3 regions of the Methylobacterium sp. GC_Met_2 genome follow, and region 3 is predicted to be linked to each of the others. Evidence: predicted binding sites of a transcription regulator. Region 3 holds the regulator's gene; each other region holds the start of a gene.
What was found. Region 3 encodes LexA, which represses DNA repair genes until DNA is damaged. Its sites were predicted from a motif close to TGTTCNNNNTGTGTTCNG; they were not measured.

Region 1: OXS49_RS09405 (UvrD-helicase domain-containing protein) is a predicted target of LexA. The motif match lies at 1,777-1,794, and genes of this name have one in related genera.
Region 2: OXS49_RS26210 (DUF3072 domain-containing protein) is a predicted target of LexA. The motif match lies at 1,787-1,804, and genes of this name have one in related genera.

Annotation. Positions count from the first base shown of each region.
Region 1 is NZ_JALNUM010000018.1:57,504-61,270, reverse strand. It holds gene OXS49_RS09415 (AsmA protein) at 1-900, opposite strand, end outside; gene OXS49_RS09410 (hypothetical protein) at 1,309-1,506, shown strand; gene OXS49_RS09405 (UvrD-helicase domain-containing protein) at 1,805-3,767, shown strand, end outside.
Region 2 is NZ_JALNUM010000107.1:579-4,345, reverse strand. It holds gene OXS49_RS26220 (polysaccharide biosynthesis/export family protein) at 1-611, opposite strand, end outside; gene OXS49_RS26215 (hypothetical protein) at 1,073-1,321, opposite strand; gene OXS49_RS26210 (DUF3072 domain-containing protein) at 1,503-1,778, opposite strand; gene OXS49_RS26205 (gluconokinase) at 1,951-2,532, shown strand; gene OXS49_RS26200 (Cof-type HAD-IIB family hydrolase) at 2,529-3,350, shown strand; partial or broken gene OXS49_RS26195 (transglycosylase SLT domain-containing protein) at 3,568-3,767, shown strand, end outside.
Region 3 is NZ_JALNUM010000017.1:7,064-10,830, forward strand. It holds gene OXS49_RS08730 (divalent metal cation transporter) at 1-1,135, opposite strand, end outside; gene OXS49_RS08735 (hypothetical protein) at 1,214-1,429, shown strand; gene OXS49_RS08740 (hypothetical protein) at 1,440-1,907, opposite strand; gene lexA (transcriptional repressor LexA) at 2,307-3,035, shown strand; gene OXS49_RS08750 (ComEC/Rec2 family competence protein) at 3,029-3,767, opposite strand, start outside.

The sequences.
Region 1 (3,767 bases), on a different contig from region 3:
GGCGCGCCATTGGCGCAGGTCGAGCCGGCCGGTGCCTCCGAGCCGCAGGGTCCGCCCGCCGGGATCGATCGCGAGATCCACCCCCTCGAACCGCACCTGCGCGCCCCGGGCCTTGAAGGCGCCGCTCAAGGAGAACGGCAGGTAGGCGCCCGCGACCTGGGTGGGCGGGCCGACCACAAGACGGGCGGTACCCTCGGACTCCACCTGAACAGCCCCGCCGCTCTCCTGGGGGGCAAGGCCGAACCGCGCGTCCGCCTCGAACCGGGGGTGAGCATCGCCGCCGCCCGAGATCTTCACGGCGACCCGCCCGTCCGGCCCCGGCGTGCCGCTGACAGCCCGGAACGGCACGCCGCCGCTCGTGCCCTCCACGCGCCACGGCCCGACGAGGGCCGGGGCCTGCAGGGTCAGATCCTGAGCGTAGAACTGATCGGTCCGGCCGGTCGCCGGGACCTGGGTGGTGACGAGGAATTGCTGGACGTGCAGCGCCTCGATCGCGAAATCGCGACCACGCAGGGATTCGCCGAGATCGGCCGGCAGCTTCAGGGCGTCGGGGCCGGCGAGCGGGAGCCTGATCTCGGCCCGGCCGACCCGGGTTTCGGTGAAGCGGAACTCGCCCTTCAGAAGCGGCGCCAGCGCGATCTCGGCCTTGACGAACCGGGCGTCGAGGCTCGGGCGCTCCGGATCGGTCCCGAGATGCAGGCGGTCGATGCGCAGCCGCGGCGAGGGCAGGAGCCGAACCTCGATCCGCCCGTCGGTCCGGGCCGGGACGCCGAGCGATTGGGCGATCGCCCGATCGACCAGGGCGCGGTGGGCCTGCCAATCCACGAAGGGTGGGACGGCCAGCGCCGCCACGAGAACCAGGATGACGGCGCCCGCCAGCGCGGTCAGAAGATCACGCACCGTTCCCGTTCCGCACTCGTGTCCGCGCGGGCAAACACCATAGCGATGTCGCCCCCCGCGTGCCCCCGCGGGCAAACCGCAACGGCCTTAGCACGATAAGGGGCCGGGGGCGCCAGCGCGGGATCTACGCGGTTGGAGACCCTGTCGCGCTGACGCGACCTACCTGTCCGCGGGGATGGAATGTTCATCGCTGAAAAAGAGAGGGTATGATTTACCTACCGATGTTGTTGAAAATTCAAGCTTTGGGATGAATCATCATACGGCGAAAGGCTTTAGATCCGGTATAAAGATCTAGTATGCCTGATGGGAAATTCGCAAAAGTTGTCAACTTGCCGCGAGGTGCGCAACGGGTTCGCCGCCAGGATGTTTGATGCCCGCCAAACAGGCACGTCGGCACAGGAAAACATCATGCCCCAGAAGACTCATACCGAGGCTGCCGAGCACCACGAGAAGGCCGCCAAGTCGCATCGCGCAGCCGCCGAGCATCATGGCAAGGGTGACCACGCGGCAGGCCACAAGCACTCCACGGAAGCGCACGGCCACGCGGACAAGGCCAAGGAGCATTCGACCAAGGCGCATGGCAAGAGCGCCGAGAACCACAAGTAAGAAGCCGTTTCCGGGTCCGGCTCCCGCCCGAGGTCGGGCGGGGGTGGGATCCGGAACCCTTCGCCAGCGGGGCTGATCGGGACTTCGTTACGTCCCTCGCCGCGCCGGACGTAAGTGCCGTCTCGGGTACCCGGTTGGCAGCCGTTCGAACACTTGCGGACCGAGCTCGGCCCAGCGCTCAGGGTGCGCGGCGACGCCGCTGCCGACGGGCGAGGTCCACCACCCCGCCCAACACCCTCCGGTCGCATTCCCCCCGAACCACCTCGACGCCGTTCGCGATTTGGTCCAGGGAAGCAGGATGCAGAACCACCCGCATGCGCAGCCCGCCGGGGACGGCGCTCCGTCCTCCTCCATCGCCGCCCGCGCCATGGGCGCGCTCCGCCGCGACGCCGCCTCGTATCTCGAAGGCCTCAACCCCGAGCAGCGGCGCGCCGTCGAGACCACGGAGGGCCCCATCCTCGTGCTGGCCGGCGCCGGCACCGGCAAGACCCGGGTGCTGACCACCCGCATCGCCCACCTGATCTCCACCAACCGGGCGCGACCGTTCGACATCCTGGCGGTGACCTTCACCAACAAGGCCGCCCGGGAGATGAAGCACCGGATCGGTGCGCTGATCGGCCCCGCCGGCGAGGGCATGCCCTGGCTCGGCACCTTCCACGCCATCGGCACCAAGATCCTGCGCCGCCACGCCGAAATGGTCGGGCTCAAATCGGATTTCACCATCCTGGGCACCGACGACCAGCTCCGGCTGATGAAGCAGGTGATCGCCGACCAGAACGTCGACGAGAAGCGCTGGCCCGCGCGCGCCCTGTCCCACGCCATCGACGGCTGGAAGAACCGCGGCCTCTCCCCCGAGCAGGTGCCGCCCGGCGAGGCCTCGGCCTTCGCGTTCGGCAAGGGTGGTACGCTCTACACCGCCTATCAGGCCCGGCTCGCGACGCTGAACGCCGTCGATTTCGGCGATCTCTTGCTGCTCTGCCTCAAGCTCTGGCGCGAGAACCCGGATGTGCTCGCCAACTACCAGGACAGGTTCCGCTACATCCTGGTCGACGAGTATCAGGACACCAACGTCGCCCAGTACCTGTGGCTGAGATTGCTGGCGCAAAACCGGAAGAACATCGCTTGCGTGGGTGACGACGACCAGTCGATCTACGGCTGGCGCGGCGCCGAGGTCGACAACATCCTGCGCTTCGAGCACGACTTCCCCGGTGCCGTGGTGGTGCGGCTGGAGCGCAACTACCGCTCCACCGGCCACATCCTGGCCGCCGCCTCCGGGTTGATCGCCAAGAACGAGAGCCGCCTCGGCAAGACCCTGCGCACCGACGACGAGCCCGGCGAGCGCGTCACCGTGACGGGCGCCTGGGATTCGGAAGAGGAGGCGCGGATGCTCGCCGAATCGATCGAATCCCTGCAGGCCAAGCAGCACGCCTTGTCGGAGATCGCCGTTCTGGTGCGGATCTCCGCGCAGATGCGCGAGATCGAGGACCGGTTCGTCCAGCTCGGCCTGCCCTATCGGGTTATCGGCGGCCCCCGCTTCTACGAGCGGGCCGAGATCCGCGACGCGCTGGCGTATCTACGGGCCACCGTGAATGTCAGCGACGACCTCGCCTTCGAGCGGATCGTCAACACGCCCAAGCGCGGCCTGGGCGACGCCACGCTCCAGCAGCTCCACACCTACGGCCGGGCCAACCGCCTGCCCCTGCGGATCGCCGCCGAGCGCCTGTGCGAGACCGACGAGTTGAAGCCCCGGGTCCGCTCGACCGTGCGGGCGCTCACCGAGAGCTTTTCCCGCTGGGCGCGGCTCGTGGAATCGCAGCCGCACAGCGAGGTCGCGCAGACCATCCTGGAGGAATCCGGCTACACCGAGATGTGGCAGAAGGACCGCTCGGCCGACGCCGCAGGCCGCCTGGAGAACCTGAAGGAATTCGTCCGCTCGATGGAGGAATTCCCCGACATGGCGGCGTTTCTCGAGCACGTTTCCCTGGTGATGGAGGCCTCCGAGACCGAGGGCGCCGACCGCGTCTCCCTGATGACGCTCCACGCCGCCAAGGGGCTCGAATTCGACACCGTGTTCCTCCCCGGCTGGGAGGACGGCTTGTTCCCGAGCCAGCGGGCGCTCGACGAGAGCGGCCGGGCCGGGCTGGAGGAGGAGCGGCGGCTCGCCCATGTCGGGCTGACCCGGGCGCGCAAGCGGGCGAAACTGTCCTTCGCGGTCAACCGGCGGATCCACGGGCTGTGGTCCTCGACCATCCCGTCCCGGT
Region 2 (3,767 bases), on a different contig from region 3:
GCGATGACGTCGAGGATGCGGTCCCCGTGGCCCGACAACGGCAGGCGGGCGCCGGCCGCGCCCTCGCCGGTGATGGTGACGGCCTGGCTGATCGGGCGGGTGACCGACACGAGCACCTGCGGCTGGATGGCCTTGCCGGCGAGCTCGCTCTCGATCAGCGTCTGGACATCCTGGGGCCTGCGGCCGTCGACCTTGATGCGGCCGGCGTAGGGCACCGAGATGGCGCCGTCGCGCCCGACCGGCTGCTCGGGGATGAGGGCGGACTTGGACCCGGCCGAGAAGCGGTCGGCGACCAGCGGACCGGAGAACAGGCCGCCGGACCCGGCTTCCCAGATCGAGACCGAGACCATGTCGCCGATGCCGATGACCGGCTCGGCGGAGGGGCGGTGATCGCCGAAGGAGGCGAGCAGGCTGTCGAGCGGGCGACCGCGCAGGGCCTCGACGACGGCGGGGTTGACGTCGATGATCTCGTAGCGGGCCAGCAGGCCGCCATCGGCGGTAGCCACCTCCGAGCCCGCCTGGATCGCGCTCGCCGTCGGACCCGCAGCCGGCAGGTACGTGCAGCCCGACATCGCCGCGGCGGCGAGCAGGGCGAGGGGAAGAGTTCGCATCCAGATGTTGTCCATCGGTATTGCCGAGCCCGTGCCTAGCCGATGGCGGCCCGGGTGTCCGTAGCGGGTAGGCCACACTCCGCCCACGACGGCCAAGTCTGCCGTTTCATCCTCGATAAGCACAGCTTTTTCGGGGCAAGCGCAGCAGAGGCCGGGAATTCGTGCGGGACAGATGCCTGTCGATCCCCTGCGAACGGGTGTGCGACAGATGGGTGGACGAAGGCACGGCCGTAAACGCTCCGGGTCTGGCGTGGACCCGGGTTCCGCCCGATCGCCGTCCAAGTCGAAGGGCGCGCCGGGTCGGCGGCCACGGTTTCGCTAGTGGACTGTCCGAGGCCACGCGAACATCTTTTGGAGACGTCCCCCCTCCGGCGGGCTTCTGAGCCAGCGTTGCCGATGTCCGCGAGGAAGGCTGGTGCCGCGTCACAGCGTCGGGGCCAGGGTATCCCGGCGCAGATCCCTCAGTTGGTCTGTCCGACCGCGGCATTGATCTGGTTGTAAACGCCGCCCATCCGATTGGCGTAGATCCGCATGCTTCCGGCCGCAGCGAGGAAGATAAGCGACCCGATCAGCGCATACTCGATAGCGGTGGAGCCTCGCGCGTCGCGGGCGAAACGCGCCACGCCGACAGTCCAACCGATCTTTCCAGGGGCGACATCCTCGGATTGTACGGCACCCGTCCCGGCGCCGCCGCAACTCGGCTCCTGCATGGTCGAAACCGCCCTTCCACCACGCTCCGCCGCCCCCTTTGGCGGCGCGGCCCGTCACGGTTTCTAACCCTGCGGCGATTGCTGCGGTCTTAATGAAGTCTTCGAAACAGGGGCGTCTCGACTGTTCAAGTCACATTGTCCTCAGACGGACGCACCCGTATACCGGGTGCGTCCGGACCGGTCAGGCGTGTCCGGCCTTGTGCCGGAGATCATCGATCCGCTTGGAGGCTTCGGCCTTGTCGAGGTCCGGATCGAACGCCTCCGGCTCCTTCGCTTCCTCCGACAGGGTCTTGAGGTAGGACGACTGGGCGCCGGTCATCGGCTCGCCGCCGGTGGTCCACTGGTCCGGATCCTTGATCTGGTTGGAGGTGTCCTTGGGATCGGTCTTCGGATTCGCCTCGGACGCGTGGGACTTGGCGTCCGACTTCGAGGCGGACTTCGCGGTCGACTGGGTCATGGCCAATTTGTTCCTGAAATGTTCTGACGTCCCGATGTGAACGCTTGGTCCGGCCGTCAGTTCCGGCGTTGCCGGGGCGCCGCGGCGTTGTCCCCGGCCTTTCCATCCGATCCGTCGATCCTATTGATGAAGCACGGTGTCCGGGGAGACGCCGCGGTGCCATGGAGTCCGGATGATGTCCGCGGGAATGTTCGCGCACGGAACTGGGACGGCGGCTGGCGATGCGCTTGTACTCGTGGTCATGGGCGTCTCGGGGTCGGGGAAGAGCACCGTCGCGGCGCTGGTCGCCGAGCGGCTGGGGTGGACGTTCATCGACGGCGACAGCTTTCACGGCCCGGAGAACGTGGCGAAGATGCATGCCGGGCACGCCCTCGACGACGCCGACCGCGCCCCCTGGCTGGTCCGGATCGCGGCCTGGATCCGGGCGCGGCTTGCGGCTGGTGAGTCCGCGGTGGTGGTGTGCTCGGCCCTGCGCCGGGCCTACCGGGACAGCCTGACCGGCGGGAGCCGCCGGGTGCGCATCGTCTATCTGGAGGGAGACAGGGCGCTGATCGCCGGACGCCTTGCGGCACGCCACGGGCATTTCATGTCGCCGCTCCTGCTCGACAGCCAATTCGCCACGCTGGAAGCGCCGGGCCCAGACGAGCACCCCATCATCGTCGGGATCGCCGACCCGCCTGCGGTGGTCGCGGAGCGCATCGTGGCGCGTCTCGCGCAGGACAGCCGGGTCGAGCAGCAGGGAGCGAGCCGATGACAGCGCAATCCGACAAAGCCGCACACATCGCCCTGGTGATCTCGGACGTCGACGGCACGCTGGTGACCGGCGACAAGCGCCTCACCGCCGCCACGGTCGCGGCCGTGGGCCGGCTGCGGACCGCCGGGATCGGCTTCACCGTCGCCTCGGCGCGGCCGCCGGTCGGGCTGCGCGGGCTCGTCTCCGAACTCGGCCTCGATCTGCCGTTGGGGGCCTTCAACGGCGCCAGCGTGGTCCGGCCCGATCTGTCGCCCCTTGAGGAGCAGACAATTCCCGAGCCGGCCGCCCGCGAGGCGCTCGACCGGCTGCTCGCCGAGGGGCTCGACGTCTGGGTGTTCGCGCAAGGGGCGTGGTGCCTGCGCGATCCGCACGGGTCCTATACCGACCTGGAGCGCCGCACGATCGGTGTGGAGCCCCGGATCGTGGCCGATCTCGGCACGCTCATGGAGGCGGCCGCCAAGATCGTCGGGGTAAGCCGCGATCATGCTCATCTGGCGGCGTGCGCGGCGCGAATCGGGGCGGCGCTCGCCGACCGGGCGACCGTCCACCGCTCGCAGCCCTACTATCTCGACGTCACACCGCCCCATCTCGACAAGGGCCGGTTCGTCGCCTGGATGAGCCAGCATCTTGGTATCCCGCCGGAGCGGATCGCGACCTTCGGCGATGCGGGGAACGATCGGCCGATGTTCGAGCGCAGCGGCTTCTCGGTGGCGATGGGCAACGCCGAGGATTCCGTGAAGGCCGCCGCCAGCGCCGTCACCGACAGCAACGATGCGGACGGGTTCGCCCACGCCGTCGACCGCTTCATTCTTCCTTAGCGCACCCCGCGTAGACGCGGAATCGGCTGGGCGCGTACGGGCGCCCCCCGAAATCAAGGGATCGGCGCCGCGTTCCAGCGAATGAATCCGCCTGTGTCCTGCGAACCACAGGGAGCCTCCGCGCCCCGCCCGCCCACAGCTTGCCGAAGCGGGGCCGCTTTCCGGCCGCATTTGCCCGCGACCTAGCTTGAGCACAGAAACAGCACCGGGTCTCGGAATGCATCGCCTCCTCCTGGCTGCCGCCATCGCGGTCGTGCCCGCCGCCGCCTTCGGGCAGGCCGCACACGACAACATCGACGCGTTGATCGAGCAGCAGGCCAAGGCGAACGGCGTTCCGGCGAGCTTCGTGCACGCGGTGGTCAAGCGCGAGAGCAATTACAATCCGCGCGCCAAGGGCGGCAGCGCGCTCGGCCTGAT
Region 3 (3,767 bases):
CCGGCAGGGCGCGGGTGGCGAGCAGGATCAGGAAGCCGAGCGCGAGTGGCAGAAGTAGGGCGTTCATCACTTCCACGGCGATGTTGAGCGCAACCAGATTCGGCACGAGCTGGACAGCTACCGCGCCGGCCGCCACCACCAGCGCGAAGGCGCCGTAGAAGGCCGGCGCCTCCCGGGGCGATTGCTCTAGGGAGTGCGGCTTTCCCATCACGTCGCCGAAACCCCAGGCCAGCGCGAGGGCGACCACGTTCAGCGCCACGAAGGCCGCCGCGATGATCCCGACCCCGAACACCACCTGCCCGAGCCACGGCCCCAGCGCGGGCGTGAAGGCGCCCGCGAGGTCGCCCACGGTCTGCAGGCCCTCCTTGGTCCCCTGCCCGGCCTTGCCGATCGTGGCGGCGGCCGCGATCAGGATCGCCCCCATCACGCATTGCGAGATCACCGCTCCCACGAGGGTGTCGATCCGCGAGTTGCGCGCGTGGTCCCAGCCGAGGCCTTTGTCGACGATCGCCGATTGCTGGTAGAATATCATCCACGGCATGATCACCGCTCCAATATTGGCGGCGATCAGCACCCGGTACTGACCGTCGCCGAGCGGTATGTGGGCAAAAGACGTGGCGATCTCGCCCAGGTTCGGCCGCGCCGCGATGGCGAGGCCGATGAAGACCAGCTCGAACAGGCCGACCGCCAGAGCCACGACCTCGACGCGCCGGTAGCCGCCGGTGAAGACGAGCCCGAGGAGCAGAAGGGCCGGCAATCCGAGGCTCACGAGCCGCGGTACCCCGAACAGGTCGCCGATCCCCGCAATGCCGGAGAATTCCGTGACGATGGCGCCGATCCCGGCGACCACGAGGCCACCATAGGAGATCCAGGCCCAGACCGGCCCGTAACGCGCGCGGATCAGCTCGCCATGGCCACGCCCCGTGGCGGTGCCGAGCCGGACCGTCAGCTCCTGGACGACGTACAGGATCGGGATCAGCAGGATCTGCAGGAGCAGCAGCGAGTAGCCCCAGCGGGCGCCGCTCTGGGCCGCCGTAATCAGGCTTCCGACATCCGTGTCGGCAAGCATCACGACGAGTCCGGGGCCTGCGGTCTTGAGGAACGCGTTCAGGCGAGGCAGGGAGGCGCTGGGCACGGCTCGGGAACAGCCCCGGGCCAGGGCGGTTCCGGCGGACGCCTGCGGCGTTTTCCCGACACGCGGGAGGAGTATGCGATGGCACAGAGCACGGATCGGGGCTCGGGCTGGAGCCTTCAGGCGAGCGCCGTGCCCGATGGGGTGCGGCTGGAACTCGCCCTGTCCGATCTCGGCGGCGGGCCGGTTACCGCGGCCATCGTGCTGGACCGGGCCGAGGCCCGCGCCTTCGCGCGTGCCCTCCTGGCGGCAGCCGGCGACGCGACCGAACGCACCTTCCCGAAGCCGGGGACCTGAGCGGGCGGGCTCAGCGTTGGGCTGCACCCGGGTTGCGGCCCGGCAGACGCGGCACCACCGTTCCGCGCCGCTCGACCGGCGCGTCGCAGGCGTAGGCGAACTCCGATTTCAGGGAATCGAACACGGTCTCGCCGGTGATCCGGCAATCCTCGCGCACGGTCTCGTCGAGATAGGCGCGGGCGGCCGTGCGGAAGCGCGTCACCCGGGTCGCGCCCGGCTCCGGATCGATGCGGACTTCACTCAGGTTGCAGCCGGCATATTCGCGCAGGGCGTTGGATACGACCAGCATCCGGCGCAGCTGCCGGTTGTCGTAGACCTCGTAGGGTTCCTTGCAGCCGATCGTGACCACCTGCGGCGTGAGCGCCACGTAGTTCCGGGAGATGTAGGCGAACCCGGTGGTGCAGCCGGCAAGCGCCGAACCCAGGATCAGGGCGCCGAGGGAGAGCCGGAGGGGCCCTGGAGCCGCGCGCTTTCGCATCCTCGTCATCCCAAGCCCGATATCGCCCCGCTGCGCTCCCCGGCGAGGCGCAAGGTGCATTGAAACGGCTCCGCTTGCGCCGTCAATGCGTTTGTGGTTCGCATCGCCCGCGCCGGGCGCTCACAGCCCCCTGGCGTCCGGCCCCACCGCGTCGCACGAGTTCGGCATGTCCCGGTTCCGGACTAGGAGGCCTGACCGGCACGAAGGAGTGTGGCAACTTCGGTGCGGCTGGCCGTAGGCGCACCGCGTTCGAACCGGCCGCGGATCGACACGATCGCCGATCGACCCGACAGCGTGGCCATAACGTGCTTGCAGAACACTTGCGGAACGTTTAACCTGTTCGCGATTTGTTTCAGAGGCCGCCTCGGGGCGGTCCGCAAAGCCGCGAGGCCCCCGTCGATGCTCACGCGCAAGCAGCTTGACCTCCTGCGGTTCATCCAGAGCCGCGTTCAGGAATGCGGCGTTCCCCCCTCCTTCGACGAGATGAAGGATGCGCTCGATCTCAAGTCGAAATCGGGCATCCACCGGCTGATCACGGCCTTGGAGGAGCGCGGCTTCCTGCGCCGGCTGCCGAATCGGGCGCGCGCCATCGAGGTGATCCGCATCCCCGAAAGCATGGCGCAGGCGGCGGCACCCACTCCGGAGCCGCGCCGCTTCACCCCGAGCGTGGTTGAGGGCGGAAAGTCCCGACAGCCGGCGACGCCTCCCATGCAGGCGAGCGCACGGATGATCGACGATTCCGGCCGGGCCATCTCGATCCCCGTCATGGGTCGGATCGCGGCCGGGACGCCGGTCTCGGCGATCCAGAACCAGAGCCATGCCATCACGCTCTCGCCGGACTTCCTCGCGGGCGGCGAGCACTACGCCCTGGAGGTGCGCGGCGATTCGATGGTCGAAGCAGGGATCCTCGACGGCGACCTCGTGGTGATCCGCAAGCAGGACACCGCCAATACCGGCGACATCATCGTGGCGCTGATCGACGACGAGGAGGCGACGCTCAAGCGCCTGCGCCGCCGCGGCTCTTCGATCGCCCTGGAGGCTGCCAACCCAGCCTACGAAACGCGCGTTCTGGGCCCCGATCGGGTCCAGATCCAGGGGCGGCTGGTGAGCCTCGTTCGCCGCTACTGAAGGGGTTCGGCGGGGGCGTCGATCGCGACGTCCGCCGCCGGGGCCTGCAGCGTTTCGGGCTGCGCCATGCCGCCGGCCGCCGCGATGGGGGGATCCGCCGTCGGTTCGAGATTCGTATGGGCAGGCCTCGGACGCCAGGGGGCGGACCGGTCGTCACCGTGGGCGCTGCGTACGGTAAACCCGTTTCCAACAGCACGCAGAGCGACGGCCCCGTGCGTGGCCAGCACCCGGCGGTCGATCACCAGAGGCCCCGCGCAGGTCGGCGGCGCCATGAGGCTCGTGATCAGCACCGTGGCCCGGGCGCAATCCTCTGGGAAGGCGCGCCGGTCGCGGACCAGGGCGACGGCCCGTCCGTCCGGGAGAAGCGCGGTACAGCCGAGCCGGTCGCAGCGACCGCCGGGCGCCGCGCCGGAGCTGCGGTCGAGCCGCCGCCCGTCGCCATCCGCCTTCAGCCATTGCTCCAGCACGAAGCCCGAAGGGCTGCCGAGGATCGCGAGCTGTCCATCCGGGCCACGGACCGCGGCACCCCAGCCCTGCCGGTCGACATAGAGATCGTGGTGCTCCGGGTGGACCATCAGGCCGAGACCGAGCAGGATGGGCGGCAGGGCAAACCAGCGGATCTGCGAAACCGGTAGCGTCGCCAGGAGCAGCGCTGTCGTGAGGGCGGCGAGAGCCCCGGTGCCGAAGGCTGGCACCACCACGCTGGCCCGCTCGAACCCGGCGATCCAATGC